4 regions of the Methylocaldum sp. RMAD-M genome follow, and region 1 is predicted to be linked to each of the others. Evidence: riboswitches for the same ligand, from Rfam matches in the RefSeq annotation. Region 1 holds a riboswitch; each other region holds the start of a gene.

The links. A riboswitch is a leader RNA that binds a small molecule or an ion and turns the genes downstream of it on or off. The one in region 1 is predicted to bind cyclic di-GMP.
Positions count from the first base shown of each region.
Region 2: it holds a riboswitch for cyclic di-GMP, as region 1 does, so the genes downstream of both, JOD69_RS19460 (reprolysin-like metallopeptidase) here and pepA (flocculation-associated PEP-CTERM protein PepA) in region 1, are expected to answer to the same signal.
Region 3: it holds a riboswitch for cyclic di-GMP, as region 1 does, so the genes downstream of both, JOD69_RS22795 (hypothetical protein) here and pepA (flocculation-associated PEP-CTERM protein PepA) in region 1, are expected to answer to the same signal.
Region 4: it holds a riboswitch for cyclic di-GMP, as region 1 does, so the genes downstream of both, JOD69_RS20345 (VPLPA-CTERM sorting domain-containing protein) here and pepA (flocculation-associated PEP-CTERM protein PepA) in region 1, are expected to answer to the same signal.

Region 1 covers NZ_JAFIBZ010000033.1:41,903-46,731, reverse strand. Annotated here, with positions in the region: gene JOD69_RS21205 (ExeM/NucH family extracellular endonuclease) at 1-1,853, shown strand, start outside; gene JOD69_RS21200 (hypothetical protein) at 1,914-2,522, shown strand; cyclic di-GMP riboswitch class I at 3,230-3,310, shown strand; gene pepA (flocculation-associated PEP-CTERM protein PepA) at 3,409-4,275, shown strand.
Region 2 covers NZ_JAFIBZ010000026.1:68,928-73,756, reverse strand. Annotated here, with positions in the region: gene JOD69_RS19470 (transposase) at 1-426, opposite strand, end outside; gene JOD69_RS19465 (cistern family PEP-CTERM protein) at 598-1,314, shown strand; gene JOD69_RS19460 (reprolysin-like metallopeptidase) at 1,462-3,309, opposite strand; cyclic di-GMP riboswitch class I at 3,396-3,483, opposite strand; gene JOD69_RS19455 (M12 family metallo-peptidase) at 4,710-4,829, opposite strand, start outside.
Region 3 covers NZ_JAFIBZ010000042.1:8,481-13,309, reverse strand. Annotated here, with positions in the region: gene JOD69_RS22800 (hypothetical protein) at 1-829, opposite strand, end outside; gene JOD69_RS22795 (hypothetical protein) at 938-1,738, opposite strand; cyclic di-GMP riboswitch class I at 1,901-1,978, opposite strand; gene JOD69_RS22790 (transglutaminase-like cysteine peptidase) at 3,088-3,756, shown strand; gene JOD69_RS22785 (EAL domain-containing protein) at 3,753-4,829, shown strand, end outside.
Region 4 covers NZ_JAFIBZ010000029.1:54,242-59,070, reverse strand. Annotated here, with positions in the region: partial or broken gene JOD69_RS24905 (IS630 family transposase) at 18-160, opposite strand; gene JOD69_RS20355 (FAD:protein FMN transferase) at 479-1,426, shown strand; gene JOD69_RS20350 (VPLPA-CTERM sorting domain-containing protein) at 2,062-2,922, shown strand; gene JOD69_RS25150 (hypothetical protein) at 2,919-3,047, shown strand; cyclic di-GMP riboswitch class I at 3,469-3,554, shown strand; gene JOD69_RS20345 (VPLPA-CTERM sorting domain-containing protein) at 3,667-4,575, shown strand.

The sequences.
Region 1 (4,829 bases):
TCGTAGGTGCGGCCGTGACGGTGGAGGCCGTTGTTGTGGGCGACTTCCAGGGCGCGACCGAGTTGAGCGGCTTCTTCGTTCAGGAGGAGCCGGCGGATTACGATGCCGATCCCGCTTCGTCCGAAGGCTTGTTCGTCAACTCCACTATCGCCGTCGATCCGGGCGATTGGGTGCGGGTGACCGGAACCGTGACCGAAACCAACGGCCTGACGACGCTGAACGCCTCCTCGGTAACCGTACTCGCCAGCGGAAACCCGCTGCCGGCGGCGACGCCCGTAACCCTGCCCTTCGACGGATCGGCCACCGACCGGGAGCGCTACGAAGGCATGCTGATCAACTTGCCCCAGAGCTTGACCGTCACCGAAAACTTCCAGCTGGGCCGCTTCGGCCAGATCGTGGTGTCCTCGGACGGTCGCCTTCGGAATCCGACGCACGTCGCTTTGCCTGGCGCGGCGGCGAATGCGGTGGCGGCGGCCAACGACCTGAATCGGTTGTTCGTGGATGACGGCTCCAACGTCCAGAATCCCGACCCGGTGATTTTCCCGGCTCCCGGCTTGAGCGCCGGCAACACGCTACGGAGCGGCGACACGCTGACCGGCGCGACCGGGGTGATGAGCTACGCCTTCGGTGCTTTCCGCCTGTTGCCCACGGCGGAACCCCTGTTCGTGGCGGACAATCCGCGCCCCGCGGTTCCGCCCGCGTTGCCCGGCATCGGATCGCTCCGCATTGCCAGTTTCAACGTGCTGAACTACTTCAACGGCGACGGCTTCGGCGGCGGATTCCCGACGGCCCGCGGCGCCGAGAACCCGGCCGAGTTCACCCGCCAGAAAGACAAGATCGTCCCCGCCATCCACGGCCTGAACGCCGACGTGATCGGCCTCATGGAAATCGAGAACGACGACGATGCTTATCCGGCGATCCGGGATCTGGTGGACAGCCTCAACGTCTATGCCGGGTCCGCTCAGTACGCCTTCATCGACACCGGCATCGTCGGCACCGACGAGATCCGCGTGGCGCTGATCTACAAGCCGGCGAAAGTGAGCCCGGTCGGGTCGTTCGCGATTCTGGACTCCTCGGTCGATCCCGATTTCATCGACACCAAGAATCGGCCCGCGCTGGCCCAGACCTTCCTGGACAAGCTGTCCAACAAGAAGCTGACGGTGGTCGTGAATCACTTGAAGTCCAAAGGCTCGGCTTGCACCGACGTGGGAGACCCGGACGTGGGCGACGAGCAGGGAAACTGCAACCTGACCCGGACCAGGGCTGCCCAGGCCCTGGCCGACTGGCTGGCGGCGGATCCCACCGGGAGCGGCAACACCGATGTCCTGGTCATCGGCGATCTGAATGCCTACGCCAAGGAAGATCCCATCCGGACCCTGGAACAGAACGGCTTTACCAATCAGGTCGCGGCTTTCCTTGGCGAGGACGCATATTCCTACGTATTCGACGGCGAAGCAGGCTATCTGGATCATGCCCTGTCCAGTTTGACGCTCACTTATCAGGTCAAGGGCGTCGCGGAATGGCACATCAACGCGGACGAGCCGATCGCGCTCGACTACAACACCGACTTCAAGACGCCGGATCAGGTCACCAGCTTCTACAGTGCCGATCCGTATCGTTCGTCGGACCACGATCCGGTCGTGGTGGAAGTGCTGGTGCCGGGCGATCTCGACAAGGACGGCGACGTCGACGTAGCGGACCAGAACCGCTTCCGCTCCGCCTTGGGCAAGTGTTCGGGCCAATCCGGCTACTTGGCGGAGGCTAACTACGACGGCGTCGGCTGCGTGACCTATGCCGACTACCAGCGCTGGTATGGCCACTACGCTGCCTATCGTGTCAAGGCAGGCCTTTAAACAGCGATCGGCCGCCTCCTTGCAACGAGGCGGCCTTTTCCCCCTAACTGGAGATAAACGATGTTGATTTTTAAAGCCCGCCTCGCAATTGCCATTCTGGGGCTATTGCCCGTGGCCCCTTCCCACTCGGCCGTGGTGTCGCTCAATTTGGTCGGGAATGCCCCCGTGCTGGTTGGCGACAGCTTCAGTATCGATTTAACGTTGACTCAGCCCTTCGATGGGTTGGACGCTTCCGATGAATTGCTGGCGTTCGGATTCGACACGGTGCTGAACGGTACCGCCGCTCAGTTCACCGGCGTCACGTATTCGCCGTCCTTCAGCGATGACAGCGGCCTGCTCGGACTGGATTTGGCGGGATCGGCCTTCCCCGGCATCCCCAATCTTCCGGCTAATCAGACACTGACTCTGGCGACGCTCAATTTCCAGGCGTTGTACGCCGGAAATATTGATTTGGGCGTGTTGGGCAATCCGTCCGAACCCAATCAAGGATTGTTCTTCAGCCTCTCGGGGCCGCTCGCCGCCAATGCCGGTCTGTCCTTGAGCATTCAGTCCAGCGCGGTTCCCGTACCGGCCGCCTTTTGGCTGTTCGCCAGCGGGATCTCGGGGCTGGTGGTGCGGAGTGCATGCCGAAAAAGTTGTACGATCGGCGCACTCAGTCTACGAAGATAGCCGTTGGGCCGACGGGTTTGTCGGCAAAGGATTGCCGACCTACGAATGCTTGAATCCATTCACCCGAGCCGAAGGCGCCAACGACGTCCGCCAAGCCTGTTTTGCCGTACGAGCGAGATGAAAACGCTCTAAGTCTACGAAGATAGGCTTTGATCCCAGCCGTTGCCAAAGCTAACCCGTCCCAATTCGCTCGGCTCTTCGTGTGGACGTGGGCCGGTACGGCTGGCGGAAACGTGATCAGGCTCCGAACCAAGGCCGGGGACCAAGCGGGACCTGATCCGCCGATTCGACCTGGCGTATCGGCAGAGTGCCTTCGGTCTATCGCCATCCGCTGCCGCCGCGCCGCTTCCAGCACGAATGGTTTCCCCTCGCTGGCTCATCTCATCACCTGCGCACGAAGCTCGGCCTTGAACGGCTGTCTCGGTAATTTCGCCATCTCGTTCCACCACCAATCACCGGATTTACGCGATTGATGGTGTCCACTTTTTTGAGCCTGGCTCACTGGCTCATGGAGAGGGAGACTGGACAGAATCCACCTAATCGGTCTCCGACGAGTCATTTGTCATAAATTGATTACATAGATTTAACCAATCATTAACTGACGTGTAACAGTCTCGGCTTAATTTGACCGGGTATTTCGAAAAAATGAGCAAGGAGGCTTAGGTCGGTTACCGGTCACGTCAAGCTGTAGGACCAGCTGAACGTGTTTGCCGAAGAGCCACACCCGCCGTGAGGCGGGGCCGGAAAGCCACGGGTCTCGCGTTTGTCGAGATCGCCGGGCCGCCTCCCGAGTGATGGGGAGGACCGTGGCACCGCTCACCACCTGTGGGCAGAATCACGGACATCACTGTGAGTTCAACGTCAACACAGTGAAAAGGTAATTCGGATGAAACCAAGTAAGATCATTTCGGCGCTCGCTTTGACGGGCGTCGGATTCTCAAGTACTGCCGGTGCGGCAACCTTGCCGAACTGGGTGGGTACCGCGGACTACACCGTCGTGGGCGGTTCGGCCGGCGAAGCGGTCGGTCCCTTCGATACTTACGACTTCGCGGCGGGCGACGGCGGTCTGGCATTGCTCGTACCGGACACGATCGCCAATCCCTCCCAAATTACGGTGGGAGACATCTATTCAGGCGTGTACCAGTCTTACGTCACCAACCATCAGTTGGGCACCTCCACGGTGAGCAACCCCAAACTGAACGTCTCTTACGAGTTGACCACCCAGTCGGCTTTCCAAACACAAGTCACGAACGCGCAGAATCTGGGCAACGGGCTGTGGACCATCAACTTCCAGGTGTTGAGTGGCTCGCTGGACCTGTTTTTCGACAGCGCCGTCAATCGCGACGTAACCGGTGACACGGGCATCACGGACGGCACCAATATTCTTAAGGGATCGGTGACGGGCGGAACCGGGGTCGTCACGGTAAGCACCCAGTTTCCTTCCGGTCTTGGCGTAACCTCGAGCGAATTTACCTTCGTCGGAAACACCAGTTTCTATGATTCGGCGGTATACGATCCCGATACCATCGGCGGCGGCCAGTCGTTGTTCTCCCTGTTCGTCAGAAACCCCACCGCACCTCCCGCCATCTCTTCCGTCGGCGGCATACCGGTTACATCGACGAGCATTCTCTACCAGGCGGATGGATCGCTCACGCTGACGGCGGTACCGGTTCCAGCGGCCTTCTGGCTGCTCGCTAGTGCCTTGGCCGGCATGAGCGTCATCTCTCGCCGTTCCAGCAAATTGGCTGCGTGAGCCTCGCATGGCAAGCCCATTTGGTGAATGGGCGAGGATTCGGTGCAAATCTGCTTCGCTGACTGCGGAAGCAGACGGCGCGGCCGAACGTCACAACCGGGCCGGCGCTTATCCCGGTCCGGTTCCTCGAGCCGACCGCCAGCCGGAACGGCCGAGGCCAGTGCTGCAATTATCATCCTCATGACGCAGCGTCGCTAAAAGTCCGCGACAACTCTTGAGGAACTTCACCCTCGGGCTCGAACACTGCGCGCGAGCCAGTTCGGCGCCGGCGAGCCCCCTCCGGCGCAGGGCTTCCAACAAGAGCTAGCCGACACCCGTTGTTTGTCCTCGGTGGCGGCAAAGTGGGTTTGTGCTGCTTGGCGCCAGGGAGCCGCGAGATCATCGGCGGCGTCGAAGTCCGGGATGAGCCGATCCGGCGGCGCGCCACGTGCGCGAACAGTTCACGTTGTCCGGTACCATGGATCACGGCGGAATCTCCTCAAAAATTCAATGTCAGCAGTTGAATTTTAAGGGCTTTTCGATTCCGCCCACCCTCCTTTCATGAACTATGCAGG
Region 2 (4,829 bases), on a different contig from region 1:
TCGATGTCCGCTCCAATGATACTCGGCAGGATCGTGGACTAAATTTGCCCGGACTGGATTGAGATGGATATAGCGAACAAGTTCGAGCAGATAAGCATCGGCATCGATCAGGATCGCCTTGAATCGGCCCTGGAACAGATGGCCGATCCGGTTTTCGCGCTTGTTGATCCACCGCGTATAACGAAAAGCCAGGTGTTGCATGGTTTTTGAAAGCGACACATCGCCAATTTGAACCGCCAAGTGGACATGGTTCGGCATCCAGCAGTAGGCGTGAATACGGTGACCGAAACGGGAGACGCCCTCGCCAACCAATTCCTCGAAAACGTCTCTGTCCTCATCGTGAAAAAAGATAGGCTGTCCGGCATTGCCGCGGAGCATGACGTGATAGACAGCGCCGGGGATGTGGATGCGGGGTTTTCTGGCCATGAAGCTAAGCCTTATCGAAAACTACGGTAACAATAGCATGCAAACCAAATAATAAAAGCCTGACCCCAGCTCTGACATCAGATCCCCGCATATATACTCGTTGGTCTCTTTGGGGTGGCACACTTGATGCAGTCGACGTTTTGTGGAGAGATACTACAACGAGAAATGACTATGAAAATTCTAAAAATTTTATTTGGCGGGCTCCTTCTTATAGGGGGAGTTGATGCTAGTGCTACGCCGGCGTTTACCTTGAATTACGACAGTCAATACGGCAGCACTGAAAATACCGGATCGAAAGCGAGCGTGGGCTTTACGTTCACCGACATTGCTCCGCCTCCTGGTGAGTTCAATTTGTTATTGGATATAGCGAATCTTACCCCCACAAACATAGGTTCGACACTTATGGGATTCGGCTTCGACCTGCCAACGGGTGTGAGTGTTGTAGCGGGAACTTATGAAGATCTATCGGGCTATTTCCCTAATCTGTTATTCAATGTGACCTTAAATCCGTATAACCAAGTCGATATCGCTATCGCGTTGAACAGTAATTTCTCGGGTGGAAATCCGAATGGCGGGCTTACCGAAGGCTTAACTGCGCAAGTCTCGCTTGATTTCATCACAGATCCTATTTTGGATGGAGCTGGCATCACTAGCGCATTTATCAACACTTTGGATGACTGCTATGCGAGCACAAGCTGCTACGCACGTTTTCAGGAGGTTGGTTCAAATGGACAAGGTTCTGACAAAGTGCTCGGTGACATATCGGTTCCAACTACGCCTCCTCCTCCACCGCCCGATATAACCGTTCCAGAGCCGAGCATCTTATCACTCTTGGGAGCCGGTCTGCTTGGTCTAGGCTTTAGGAATTGGAGAAGAAAAAAGGCATAGCTCTGAAAAGATCACAAAGACTTCTGATCAGGCAAACTAAAAAGCCGTCCCATTGGGACGGCTTTTTCTTTGAGGTTTGCTGAAGAATATCCGTTTTTTTGGCAGAAACCTTTTCTGTCAACCCCTAGGCAATCCTGCAATTCCTTTTCATTTGTAAATCTGAATCGACGTTTGATTGGTGTTACCCGCCGCATCGGTGCCAGTCAGCGTGATCGTGTGCGTGCCCTTCGCGATGCTGCGGGTGTTCCAGTTATAGGAGATCGAGCCGCCGCTGGTTGAAGCTCGCACGGCGCCGTCGATGGCCAGCTTCAGCCCCTGCAATTTGACGTTATCGCTGCCAGTGCCGGTAATTTTTGTCGAGTTACCGACCTTCACGCCATTGGAGGGGCTGGTGATTTTAACCGTGGGCGGAGTTGTGTCGACGCTGTTAGCCGAGGTGGTCGCCGAGGCGGTATTGGAGAAGGCGGAGTTGCCGACGCTGTTGTAGGCGTAGACACGGTAAGAATAAGTGGTGCTGGCGCTGAGGCCAGTATTGGTGAAACTCGTGACGTTGCTGCCGAGCGAAGCGACTTCGCTCCAATTGACGCCATCCAGCGAGCGCTGCACCTTGAATCCGGTTTCGTCGCTAGACTTATCCGTCCACGTCAAGGCGATACTGCTGGATGATTGAGTAGTCGCCGCCAAACTTGTGGGGGCAGTCGGAACCGTGGGCGTCGTGGTGGTCGTGGTCGAGGACCGGAAACTGGCGACGGTGGCGCTGGTGCCATTCATGGAACGGGCGGTGTCCTGGTAGTTCGCCACCCCGGTCGGCTGGCCATTGTAATAAACGTTAGGATTAGAAAAGTGCGAGATTCGTGGCGAACTGCAACTGTAGGACATGACATCGTGGAACACGCCGCAGATCCGGTAACCATAAGAGTAGGGGTACACGCCGGCGTAGGCGGAATTGTCCGGGTCGTGCATGTTGCCCTGATTGTGGCCCAATTCATGCGCCAGGGTATCGTTGCCGAGGCAGTTGTATTTGGAATCGTCATGCACGACGGCGAACGCATACGGAGCGAACCAGGAACCCAGGCTATTCATCACGTAGGCGATGCCGCAGTAGTTGCTTTCAGCGGTTATAAGCGCCACCTGATCGGCGCCGTACTGGTTGCGTAAGGAGTGTACCTCATCCATTTTGCCATCGCTGGTGCCGGTGACATCCGACAAGCTGGTCGACATGTTGCCCGTCTCGGTATAGCTGACTTCGGCCATTTTTACCAAGTTCAACTGCATGTCCACCTGACTGTTCAGGTAGGCCTGATTGGCCTTGGTAACGGCGTTAATAATCTTGGCTTCTATGCCCGAGACGCCGCCAGCATTCACGCGGGCCTGAGGCGTGTAGACCACCAGCAGATCGATGACTTGGCCGGTGCTGGCGGCTGCGGTGGACGGGCTAGTCGAGGATGTCGTTGTACCGGCCAATTCACCGGCGGCATTAATATCCGGCGCGAGGGGTTCCGAATGCGGAGCGGTCTTGTTGGGATCGATCTGGCGGACGGCATGCGTTTTATTGCCGGCGTAGGCGATCTCGAACATTCTGCCGTCGTCCATCACGACGGTTCCGAACATCGCCTGCCCCCGAACGGCGAGGATCACCTCGCTGCTGCCTTCTTGCCCTTCGATATGACCGACCCAGGACAAACGGCCGTCGATGTCTTCGATACGATCGCGGATGGCGGTAACCGTGGTGTCGTTGAGCAGTTCGAGGGTGAGCGTATCGGCCTTCACCGCGTTGAAGTCGATGGCTACGCCCCGGCTGCGGCCCTTGATGGCTTTGATCTGCGCCTTGGCCTGCGTGGGCAGGGTCAGATTCGTGTCGCTGAATAAGCGCTGCGGCGGCGCCGCATGGACGACACCCACAATAGACGTTAAGGCTGCAAATACGCCAGCCAGTCCGAGGATATTTTTGCGGCGCGCAGCGGTGAACTTAGAATGCTGAGTCTTGTTGCTCACGTTGTGGTCCCCTAAGAGTCGAGTTGACGGCGATGGTCTCTGGGAACCCGCGGGGATGAGACAAACCAAAGCAACCTTTGGCTTGAGCTGGCAATCCCGCTGTCATAGGAGCCTGGCTCCCGTAGACCGGTAACTTTGCGCCACCACCTTTCGATGGTTTTGCCTTTTTCAGATCAAGCGGCATTAGGTCAGCGGCTCGATTTTTCTGTAGAAATAAGATTGGTCTAAATCTAGGGAATTTGTGTGATTGAGTCGGCAAAAAAGTGTTGTAGATTGTTTCATGTAGGCATTGATTGTTGTTTTTTATCAGTGGCCGTAATCGTTCGCCGGGTGGCTCCTCACCTTCGGATAAACGATGCATTGCTGCCCGTACCCCCCTTGGCACAGGTTAAGCGAATCGCAGCTTCTTTTGAGTTTGTAGCGTTGCTACGACACCGGAGTGGCTGACACGTCAAACGTTATCCGGTGCCATGGCGGTTTAGCACGCCGTATGCCAATCCGATGTTCGTTGGTGATCGGTCTGGCGAATCCTTGAATCTCTTGTATGCAGAGCAGGACTTGAGTCAGAAAATGACCGGTTCCATGGAGTGGCCGGGCAAAACATGTCTCCATTTGGCAACAGCCATGCGGCATGTGTCACTGGCCATTTCCAGGAAAAAACGAGAAAAACGCGTTATCCAGCGGCGATTTGTCCGATTATTCCGGCTGGCGACACTAGGAAGATCGTCTTGGAATGGCTAAGAGCGGAGCGGTTTGCAGTCCTGACTCGATTCACCCGAACTGTCATACGGGCACCCTTTGATGGATACGTATGATAGTTCGGGCTTAGAGCGTTTTTATCTCGCTCGTACGGCAAAACAGGCTTGGCCGAAGTCGTTGGCGCCTTCGGCTCGGGTGGATGGATTCAAGCATTCGTAGGTCGGCAATCCCTTCCCAATCGCAAACGGTCGCTTTGGTCGCGACCCTTCCGACGAAGACGCTCGACCGGGACATGGTGTCGGGAAGGGGGGCTTCGGCGCTCCAATCGCAAACGGTCATCCCAGGAGCGCTGGGATGACCCTTCCAATCGCAAACGGCCTGGCCGGGAGCGCCGGCCACGCCCTTCCCGAAGACGCCGTTTGCGATTGGAAGGGTCGCGACCAAAGCGACCGTTTGCGATTGGAAGGGATTCCCGACCTACTCGCGAGTGCCCGTACAGTAGGTATGAAAATGCCCTAAGTACATTCCGCAAATATTTGCGGAATCTCGACAGATTGGCGGGGTTGTCCTGCAGGTTGCCTATGCCGCAAGACTTCCCTGAATGTACTTAGATAACGAATTTTTGCCTCAGTGGCAGATTCCAGCCGGTGCTACTCGATCAAGATCAGATAAAGCGTAACGCTACGATATTCGACATTCGATCAAATGCGGCGACCAAAGCGATATCGCCGACGCTCATTATCGGCGTCGTTGTCGGTCCTTCCCGTAACGCCATTGACAACCGACGCTGTTGCCGTTGTCACGACTTCACTGGGGCTGGA
Region 3 (4,829 bases), on a different contig from region 1:
CGCGGCGGCAGATGTGCACCGTGGTGTCGGTCGGGCGATAGGCCGCGTTGACGAAATCCACCAAGGATGTTTGGGTACCGTTGTCGTCTACGTACACATCATTCCAGAAGCCGACGCGGCCAGCCAGGATAGACGATACCTGCGCCTTGCTCAGGCTGGGCATGCAGGCTTCGGTTTCGTTACCGGGGGCGCAGGTATTGGGCAGCTTGCCCAGCTTGATTTCCGCATCCTGCAAAGCATCGCGCAGCAGCTTGGTGGCCGGTATGCCGAACACCTGGGCCGCCACCGGACGCACGATCAGCTTGGCCGCCACGTCCGCCGGGTTTACCGGCGCGAAGCCCGCCGGCGTGTTCTTGCCGCGGAACATTTCGGGATTCACGTCGGAGATGCCGGCATCCGACAGGATGTTGGTCTGGCTGGCGCAATTCCAGTTGGGAGAACTGCCAGTGCATGAATTCACATTCAGATGAGCGATGGCCTGGTTGGCCAGCAACGGGCTCACGCCCTGGGCGGAACCGCCGGCCGCGCGCTTGATGAACAGCACGCTCGCGTTGGCGGGCAGGCTGGCGATCTTCTTGGTGCCCAGGGTGTTGGTCTGGCACGAGATGCCCCAGTAATTGCCGTTCGGCTTGCCGCCGGAGAAGTTGAGATAATCCTTGTTCGCCTCGCAGACCTGTGTATCCAGCAGGGCGGCGATCTGGTTGTCCACTGCGGAGGCGCCGGACATGTACACCGTCACCGTGTGGGCGGCAGTCGGATTGTAAGCGTATACATTGGCAGCGGCGCCTAAAGAGGCAGCAACGGCCAGAGAAATGTGGCGAAGTTTCATATCGATCTCCAAAAATCGAGAAGTTTGCGTTTTATCGGAGGAACCGGGCTGCCCCCGAAGGCGGCGCCGCAGCGCCGCACGCCGAGGAACCCGGTATTTCAGGACAACTTAGGCGGTCCGGCGGCGGGAAAAGCCCACCAGCGCCGTCATGGCCGAACCCATCAGCCAGAGGGCCGGTGGCACCGGAACGGCGGACGGCGGCTCGCTCGCGAAGGACAGCGTGCCCAAGTCTTTATCGAGGAAGGCATAGCCCAGCACGCGATTATTGACGGTGGTCACTTGTCCACGGCCACCGCCCGTCGACCACACCTCGTACATAGCGAGCCACTGGCCAACCTCGGTATCCGTATCGATCGAACCATTCGCACCGCCCACGTTGCTGCCCCAGAAGTTGGGATAATCTCCTGGCTGACCCGTGACACTAAAAGTGGAGTTGTTGAGATTTACATCGAGATCAGTCTGATTGATATCCTGAATACGGAGATCCATCTGACCACGAACTGCCTGAGAGGTGGAATCTGTACCAAAGTCCGGATTGATTGTATCGACCGACAAGATGAAGTAATTACGGCCATTGGCGCCGCCCGTACCAAACTGCTGATCGGATTTCGCGCCCAAGCTGAACACCAGTGGGTTGCCGGTGGCGGCAAAATTAGCCCATTTCGCATCCGCGCCGAAGTTAGCCGTGAAGCTGGTCGGGTTGGCCGCGAACGCTTCGTAGGACCAGCCCGTATCAAAGGTGAAGGTTTCGCCTGCCGCCTGGTTCCACACGTTCAGGAACAGTTCGCCCTGAATGTCGCCCGCGTCGTTGATTTGGTTGCCGGGCTTACCATCATCGATGGCAGCGTTCGCTACGCCGGCCGAAAACGCCAGCGCGATGCCGGCCACCAAAGTTTTCAATTTATTCATTACCATTCCTCGTCTAGAATTGCGGTTGAAAATACCTTGCAGACATCTCCCCAAGGTCAATCTGCAGGGCTGTTTTCAGCCGGTCGCTTTTCGGCGACCGGCTTTTTTTGTGCCTTTTTCCTGGCACCGAAAACAAAAAAGCCGGGCTGCCATCAACGTTGGTGTGGCAACCCGGCTATCTTGCAATCAAGACCCGTGGCTTTCCGGCCCCGCCTCGCGACGAGTGTGGCTTTGTCCTAGCAACCCTCCTAGACCGGGCTCCTGCTCCCCGGCCGCAACTTGAACCGCACTGCGGTTTTCTTCCGTCCCTTTGAAGGCGAGACAGACTTTAATGTCGCTTTTTTACAACCAAGTTAAGTTTGTGTGACACCGATGAAATTTTTTGAAAAAACTCAACGCACGGCTCCCGCGCATCAACTAAGTCTTTGTTTTGGATTACATTTGCGTGCTGTGTTTTTTTTCAAAACCTTAAGTCGCAGATGATTGCAAGCTGCCCCGGCTGTAGCTTTTTCGCTGAACGACTTTACGGATTCGCAACATGAAGGCGGGGGAATTGAGGAAGGGCACCGCTGGATGTGACTTCTTCCGAAGCCTTGCCCGGTGTATCGGGTGGTAGGTCGGCAATCCTTTGCCGACAAATCCCGTCGGGAAGGGTCGCGATTAACGCGACCGTTTGCGATTGGAAGGGGCCGATTAAAGGCCCGTTTGCGATTGGAAGGGTGGCTCCGGCGTTCCTGGAAGGATCGGTTCGGTGCTCCCGAACCGATCGTTTGCGATTGGAGACACCGTTTGCGATTGGAAGGGATTCCCGACCTACTCCGCGGTTCGGTGCCAACCGGCCCGCAACCGATTGATCCGACATGCCTCCGTCGTTAGGCTGGTTCCCAAACTCCCGTTTGGGAACCGACGTTGAGAAGCTCCCGCTTCTCGATTCGAATGATGTTTCGAGAAGCTCGAGCTGCTCGGGTATAGCTCCCAGGCGGAAGCTTGGGAGCCAGCGAAAATCCATACCGGAATGGCGGTCCGCTGACCTGTATAGCAGCGACCGTTTGCCATCAAGCGCTGACGCTTAGCCGGGCCTGCATCCGGACGCCTTCGTCGGCAAGGGATTGCCGACCTACGGCCGCTCGTTTCGGCCTACATTTAGAGCCTTCCCAGTAGGTTTCAAAAACCCTTCGCCTCGGCTCAGGGCGAACGGCCTACTGAGATAGGCACTTAGAGGTACGGGCGGTTTCCCAATCTGCGCCGCTATACTTCGGTGAAAAACGATCGACCACCGGGATATGAGGTGGCGAAATTTCGCCGAGATGGGGCAAGATACGCTTCCTCCAAAACAACCCCCTTAGCTCTTGAAACGCTTATTGATATGGAGCGCCGCTTTTGCGGTCCTTGCCGTGGCGGGCGTCGAAATGGACCTGCTCCCCAATGTACGAACCTTGGAACTGGTCGGCCAGCGCTATGGATCGGCGGCGGTGGAACGTCTGTCGGCGTGGCGCGACCTGGTTCTGCATCTGGGCGGTGCCGGCGAGCACGAGAAGCTGGCGCGAGTCAACGATTTCTTCAACCGGCTGCCCAATATCTCCGACCCTGACCAATGGGCGCGCCGCGACTACTGGGCGACTCCGGTGGAACTCCTGGCCGCCAACGGCGGCGACTGCGAGGATTTCGCCCTGGCCAAATATTTCACCCTTCGAGCGGCAGGAGTGGCTCCCGACCGATTGCGGGTCACTTATGTCCGGGTCTGGCGGCCACAGCTGAGCCGCATGGAGCCGCACATGGTCCTGGCCTACTATCCCGCCCCGGAATCCGAACCGCTGATTTTGGACAATCTGATCGGCGATATCCGGCCGGCCGCCGCGCGGACCGATCTAGCGCCGACCATGAGCTTCAATGCGGAGGGGTTGTGGTCGGCCAAGCAGCGCGGGCAGCATGGCAAACTGGGTGAAGCGTCCGACATACGCCACTGGAACGATCTGTTGGCGCGCATGCACCACGAAAAGACGGGAGCGATTCGATGAAGACGATGAGCCTGAAAATCCTGCTGGTCCTGCTGCTCAGTCTGCTGTTTCTGCTGCTGGGGCTGGCTCTTTTCGCCACCGGCCTGGCGAATACCCACGGCTTTCTGCAACGCCAGTTGCACGCTCATGCGCAAGAAACGGCAACCACTCTGGCGCTGGAACTATCGCCCGCCCTGGCGAGCAACGACACCGCGGCGGTGGCCAATGCGGTGGACGCTCTCTACGATAGCGGCTACTACCGGCGTATCGCCGTGATCCGCCCCAACGGCGAATCCGTCGTGGAGCGGGAACTCCCCTTGAAAGTGGACGGCGCTCCCGAATGGTTCATCAGCCGCGTGCCGTTCGACGCTCCAGCGGGTCGGGCCGAATCGATGGCCGGCTGGAAACTTTCAGCCGTGGTCGACGTGGCCAGCCATCCCGGTTTCGGATATGGCCAACTTTGGCAGATGACCTGGTCCATCCTGGGCTGGACTCTGGGTTTCTGGCTGATCTCCGCGCTGCTGTCGGTATGGCTGCTGCAAAAGGCATTACGTCCGCTGGACCGGCTGGAAAATCTGGCGCTTCGCATCGGCGAAGGCAAGTTCGAGCCTTTGGCGGAGCTGCCCCGTATTCGCGAACTGCATCATATCGGCTCGGCGTTCAACCGTATGTCGGAAGCGGTGCGGCGCATGCTGAACGCGAAGATGGAAACCATCGAGAAACTACAGCGGGATCTCCACCACGACCGGCAAACCGGTCTTTTCAATCGCGCGTATTTTCTCGCATCGCTGGACGCGGCCCTGGCAATATCCGGAACGCAGCACGCCATTGCCATCCTTCAGCTCACCGGACTGGCGAAATGCAATCGCCGATTCGGACGCGATACGGGAGATCTTGTCGTCAAATTTCTCGCCGATGTTGTGGAAGCTGTCGCCGAAAAGACGCACGGCTCGGCGGCGCGAATAGACGGCGCGCAGTTTGCCGTGCTGTTGGAGCACGCCGATGCCGATTGCCTGAACGATCTGACCCATCACCTCGCCCAATCGACGGTGATGGCTTTGCTCGAGACCGGAATCGCTTCGTCCTGCACCGTC
Region 4 (4,829 bases), on a different contig from region 1:
GCCTTCTCGGTGGGGTGGGCGAAGAAGCGCTCGACTGGGTTGAGCCAACTGGCGTCGTTGGGATGAAATGCATCTTCCATCGTGGGTGCGCGGCAACCCACGCCTTGATCTTCGCGTGCTTCTGAGTGGCGTACCTGTCGCGGATCGGATGAATGTCCAGGCGATTGCATCGCAATTTTTTGGCAAAACCGTTTGGGGCATCCAAGTCATCAAGAAGAGTCCAAAAGTCGGTGACGAGTATCCCCAGGCGCGTTTAGTTCCCGGCCTATACGTTTTGACGGGCCGGGGTGGTTTCCGGCCGGTGGGAGCGGGCCATAGCTAATTGTAGGATGGGCAACGGCCGATAGGCCGTGCCCATCGTTCCCGACCGAGATGGGCCCGCTTCGCTTGGCCCATCCTATATTGTGCCGGGCAGGCCGGGATAAGGCGCCCGCCGTTCCCGGCGCTCGACGGACGACGAATTACCTTTAGAACAGTCTTGAATTCTTACGGTCTCGAGTATTTCCGTTTCGCCTTCAAGGCAATGGGTACGCCATGCGAAATCCAGCTTTTTGCCGAGACTCGTGCAGAGGCAAGACGGATTTCGGAGCTGGCCATTGCCGATGTGCGCCGCCTGGAGGCGCGCTATTCGCGCTATCGCAACGACAGCCTGCTGTCCGCCATCAACAGGGTCGCCGCCGAGGGTGGCCAGGTTGCGGTGGATGACGAAACGGCGGGTTTGCTGAATTATGCGGCGACCTGTTACGAACAGAGCGACGGGCTTTTCGACATCACCTCCGGCATTTTGCGGCGTGCCTGGCGCTTCGAACAAGGCAAACTGCCGGACGACGCGCAAGTGCGCGGTCTGCTCGAGCAGGTCGGCTGGCACAAGCTGAGGTGGGAACCGCCGGTGCTCGAATTTCCGGTAGCCGGCATGGAGCTCGATTTCGGTGGCATCGTCAAGGAGTATGCCGTCGACAGGGCCGCGGCGCTGTGCCGGGACGCGGGCGTTCGACACGGCGTGATCAATCTGGGCGGCGACATCAAGTTGATCGGCTCGCGGGCGGATGGTAGTCCGTGGCGAGTCGGAATTTCTCACCCGCGCCAAAAAGGCTCGATGATCAAGACCCTGGCGTTGCGCGAAGGCGCGGTCGCGAGCAGCGGGGACTACGAACGCTGCATCGTCGTGGACGGTATCCGATACGGTCATGTGCTGAATCCCAAAAGCGGCTGGCCGGTACGCCATCTCGCCGCCGTCAGCGTGGTGGGGGACTTCTGCGTGGTCGCCGGCAGCGCTTCGACCATCGCCATGCTCAAGGAGGAAAACGGTCCGGCCTGGCTGGACGCCATGGGCTTGCCGCATCTCTGGATCGACGTCGAGGGCAACGTGGGCGGCTCTCTGGCGGAATCGGCAGCTTATTCCAAATCGCGTTCAATCCGGAATTGATTTTCGTAGGGTGGGTGAGGCCGCAAGGCCGTAACCCACCGAGCGGCCTCGGACCTGTCCTGAGCCAAGTCGAAGGGTCGGTGGGTTACGCTGAGCCGAGGGGCTATCCCACCATCGATGGGTTTCGCTTCGCTCTACCCATCCTACGATGAATGTTCATTCGCATGCCGAATGGAATTATTCGTGGGTCGGCAATCCTTTGCCGACTTCGCTTGGCTGTCAACCCGTTACGTCGGGAAAGGATTCCCGACGTAACGAGGCCGCATCATTGCAATCGGCTCCCCCCTCGCCCGACTTCCTCCTCATGCGCGATATGCCGCTGAATGCTGGGGCATATACCTCATTTCCCGGATTCCGGCCTATTTGTAAAGCCTTGGAAGCACCGTAGTGCCTCGATTTGGACACTGGCACGACACTTGTTAAGTATCGGTTGCGCTTAGCTTGCACTTCTTACTCCATTCGGCATGCGAATGAACGTTGCGTAGGGTAGGTTACGGCCACCCTTCGAAAATCAATTCCGGATTGGAAGGGATTTGGAATTACACCGTTTTGCGGCGCGAACGGCTGAAGCGAAGGGGTATGAGCAATGCGGGTTAACGGCGTGGTATCTCAACTTCCAACTTGCAGGGATTCATATGAAACAAACCAGATTGGCCAGGGCGATCGCAATGGCGGTTGCCGGCTCGGCCCTTTCTTTAGGGGTTGTTGCCGAGGCATCGGCACACACGATGTACAACACCTACAACGCCGGAACGCCCGCTACCGATGGGGGAACCGACGGCTGGGTCTATGGCGGTATAAACAATCCGACCTATCCGACGGTATCGCCGGGTTGGGTCGGAACCGCTAGCCCGACGACGCTGCCGTTCGGTTACACCGGTTCTTCGGCGTTGAACTGGGCGGCCGAACTCCATAACGCGGGTGATTCGCTGGAAATTTCCAGGGCAGATGCGCAAGCGAGATATGGCGTTGCAGCGGATATCGATACAGCTAGAGGCGCCTGGCTCGACGCGGGAGCAACCCCTCAGGGCTGGTCGCACACCACCGATATCGGGTTGTTGATGTCGCACAGCGATGCTTATGTCACGCTGAATCTCTCCGCCGTCAATTCGGAAATTGCCAACTTCGGGATTACGGTATTTACCGGTATGGACACCGGTACCGGCTATGAGAACCATCAGGCATGGAATAGCCCGATTCAAGGCTTAGATTTCACCGCGAGCGATCCGTTCGGCACCACCGGCGTAACTTATTTGACCCACGATTCAACCGTCGACGGGGTCAACGGTCTGACCTTCCTGGCGGAGGCCGGTCAGATTTATTCCATTTATCTGGGCGGTAGCGGCGGAGCCAATTGGAATCAAAACAAGGATCTTTACGTCTTGAACATCACGTCTTCTCCGGTTCCGATACCGGCCGCCATTTGGCTGTTCGGCAGTGCTTTGGCCGGGATGGGATTCGTCGGGCGGCACAGACACAAGGCCGTCGCCGCATGATGCGGGACAAGGCGGTCGAGCTTGCCTTCGAGGCTGGGCGCACCATGTGGCATGCGCCGGTGTCGGCGATATCCGGCCGTTTCATCGCCTCGGCCTCAGCCGATCGCCGCTTTGAAACGGTGTAGTGAAAGAGCTGGCTGACTGACCCTCCGGATGATTTGGGTCGCCACATGCTGGAATACCCGTAATAAAAATGCGGGATATCCAGCAGCTTCCGTCGTTTCCGTCATGGAAATAGCGTTATAGAGCGTTTTCCATCCCGGTGTACGGATTCGTTCCAGGAGGGAAGAACGTAGGTCGGCAATCCCTTGCCGACAAAGCCCTTCGCCGAGCCGATACGTCGGCAAGGGATTGCCGACCTACATATCCGAATCCCTTACACCGATTCGGAAAATGCTATATCAACGGTTTACCTCAGGCGCGCTTATTGCTCTTGGGGTATCGGCCGGTTCGACCGAATTCCGGTTCGAACGCGCTTTGTGCTACGGAAAACCCGAAAACCATTGCCGGGGAAGGGGAGCGTAGACCGTAGCAGGGCGGAGTCCCTTTTGCACCTGCCACTCCCGCCGCGAGGCGGGTTCGGAAAGCCACGGGTCTTGTGAGTTTGATCCCAAGACGGCCGGGCCGCCTCCCTCGGTGATGGGGAGATCGGAGCGCCTTCCGCTTTTGACGGGAGCGCTGCGGACATCGCTGCCTATGTGAAAACAAAGACCAACTCCATAGAACAGCACGAGGTAATTTCCTATGTCCAACAACAAAAACAAACTGACCAAAGCGGTGGCCATGGCCCTCGCCGGTACCGTCTTGTCCGTAGGCGCCGTTTCCGGCGCCCAGGCGCATACGATGTACAACACCTTCACCACCACTGAGCTGTCCGCCACCGACGGCTGGAACTATGGGGGTATAGGCAATCCGACCTATCCGACGGTATCGCCGGGTTGGGTCGGAACCGCCAGTGCCACCACGCTGCCTTTCGGCTATGCCGGTACGTCTCATCTGAACTGGGCGGCCGAGCTTCACTCGGCGGGCAACACGCTCGAAATCTCGAAAGCAGATGCAGTAACGCGTTACGGCTTCGCCGCGGAAATCGATACCGGCGCCGGGGCCTGGCAGGACGCAGGCGTCAATGGCAGCGGAGTTCCGACAGCCAACGGGCCGACCGGCTGGAGACATCAGACCGATATTGGCTTGATCAAGGCCGAAGAAACTATGTGGGTAACACTGAATCCCGTGGTGGTTACGGGAACCGGCTACGACATTCAGAACTTTGGCATCACCGTCTTCACCGGCATGGACTCCGGTACTGGCAGTTACTCTCATCACGGCTCCTGGAACTGCCCCGGATGCACACCCGCGAAACCTTACGAAGCCGATAACCCGTTCGGCACCGTAGGACTGAGCTACTTGACTCACGATGGCACCGTCGACGGTGTAGACGGTTTGACCTTTCTGGCCCTGGCCGGTCAGGTTTATTCCATCTACCTGGGCGGCGCCGGCGTGGGGAACTGGAGTCAGAACATCGCGGAGTACAGCTTGAATATCAGCACCGCACCGGTTCCGGTCCCCGCGGCGGTTTGGCTGTTCGGCAGCGCCCTCGCGAGTTTGGTCACGCTGGGACAGCGCCGCAAGAACGTCATGGCCGTTCCCGCCTGAAACAAGACCTCGACGTATGTACACGCCTTCCTTTCCGCGCTCTAAGCGGGGAACTTTTGTGTGGAATCACCCATGAGACTGCGTGATTTGCCACGTCGGTGGCGTTTGCATGCGATTTATCTGTTTGATTAGCAATGATTATTTAGTGGCATATTTATTGTTTCAGCAAAGGCCGGGTCCGCCGCTTAGGGGGCTCATAAAAAGACGCGATACACACGGATTCGCAAGGAATCGGCTGGCAGGGATCGCCCGAG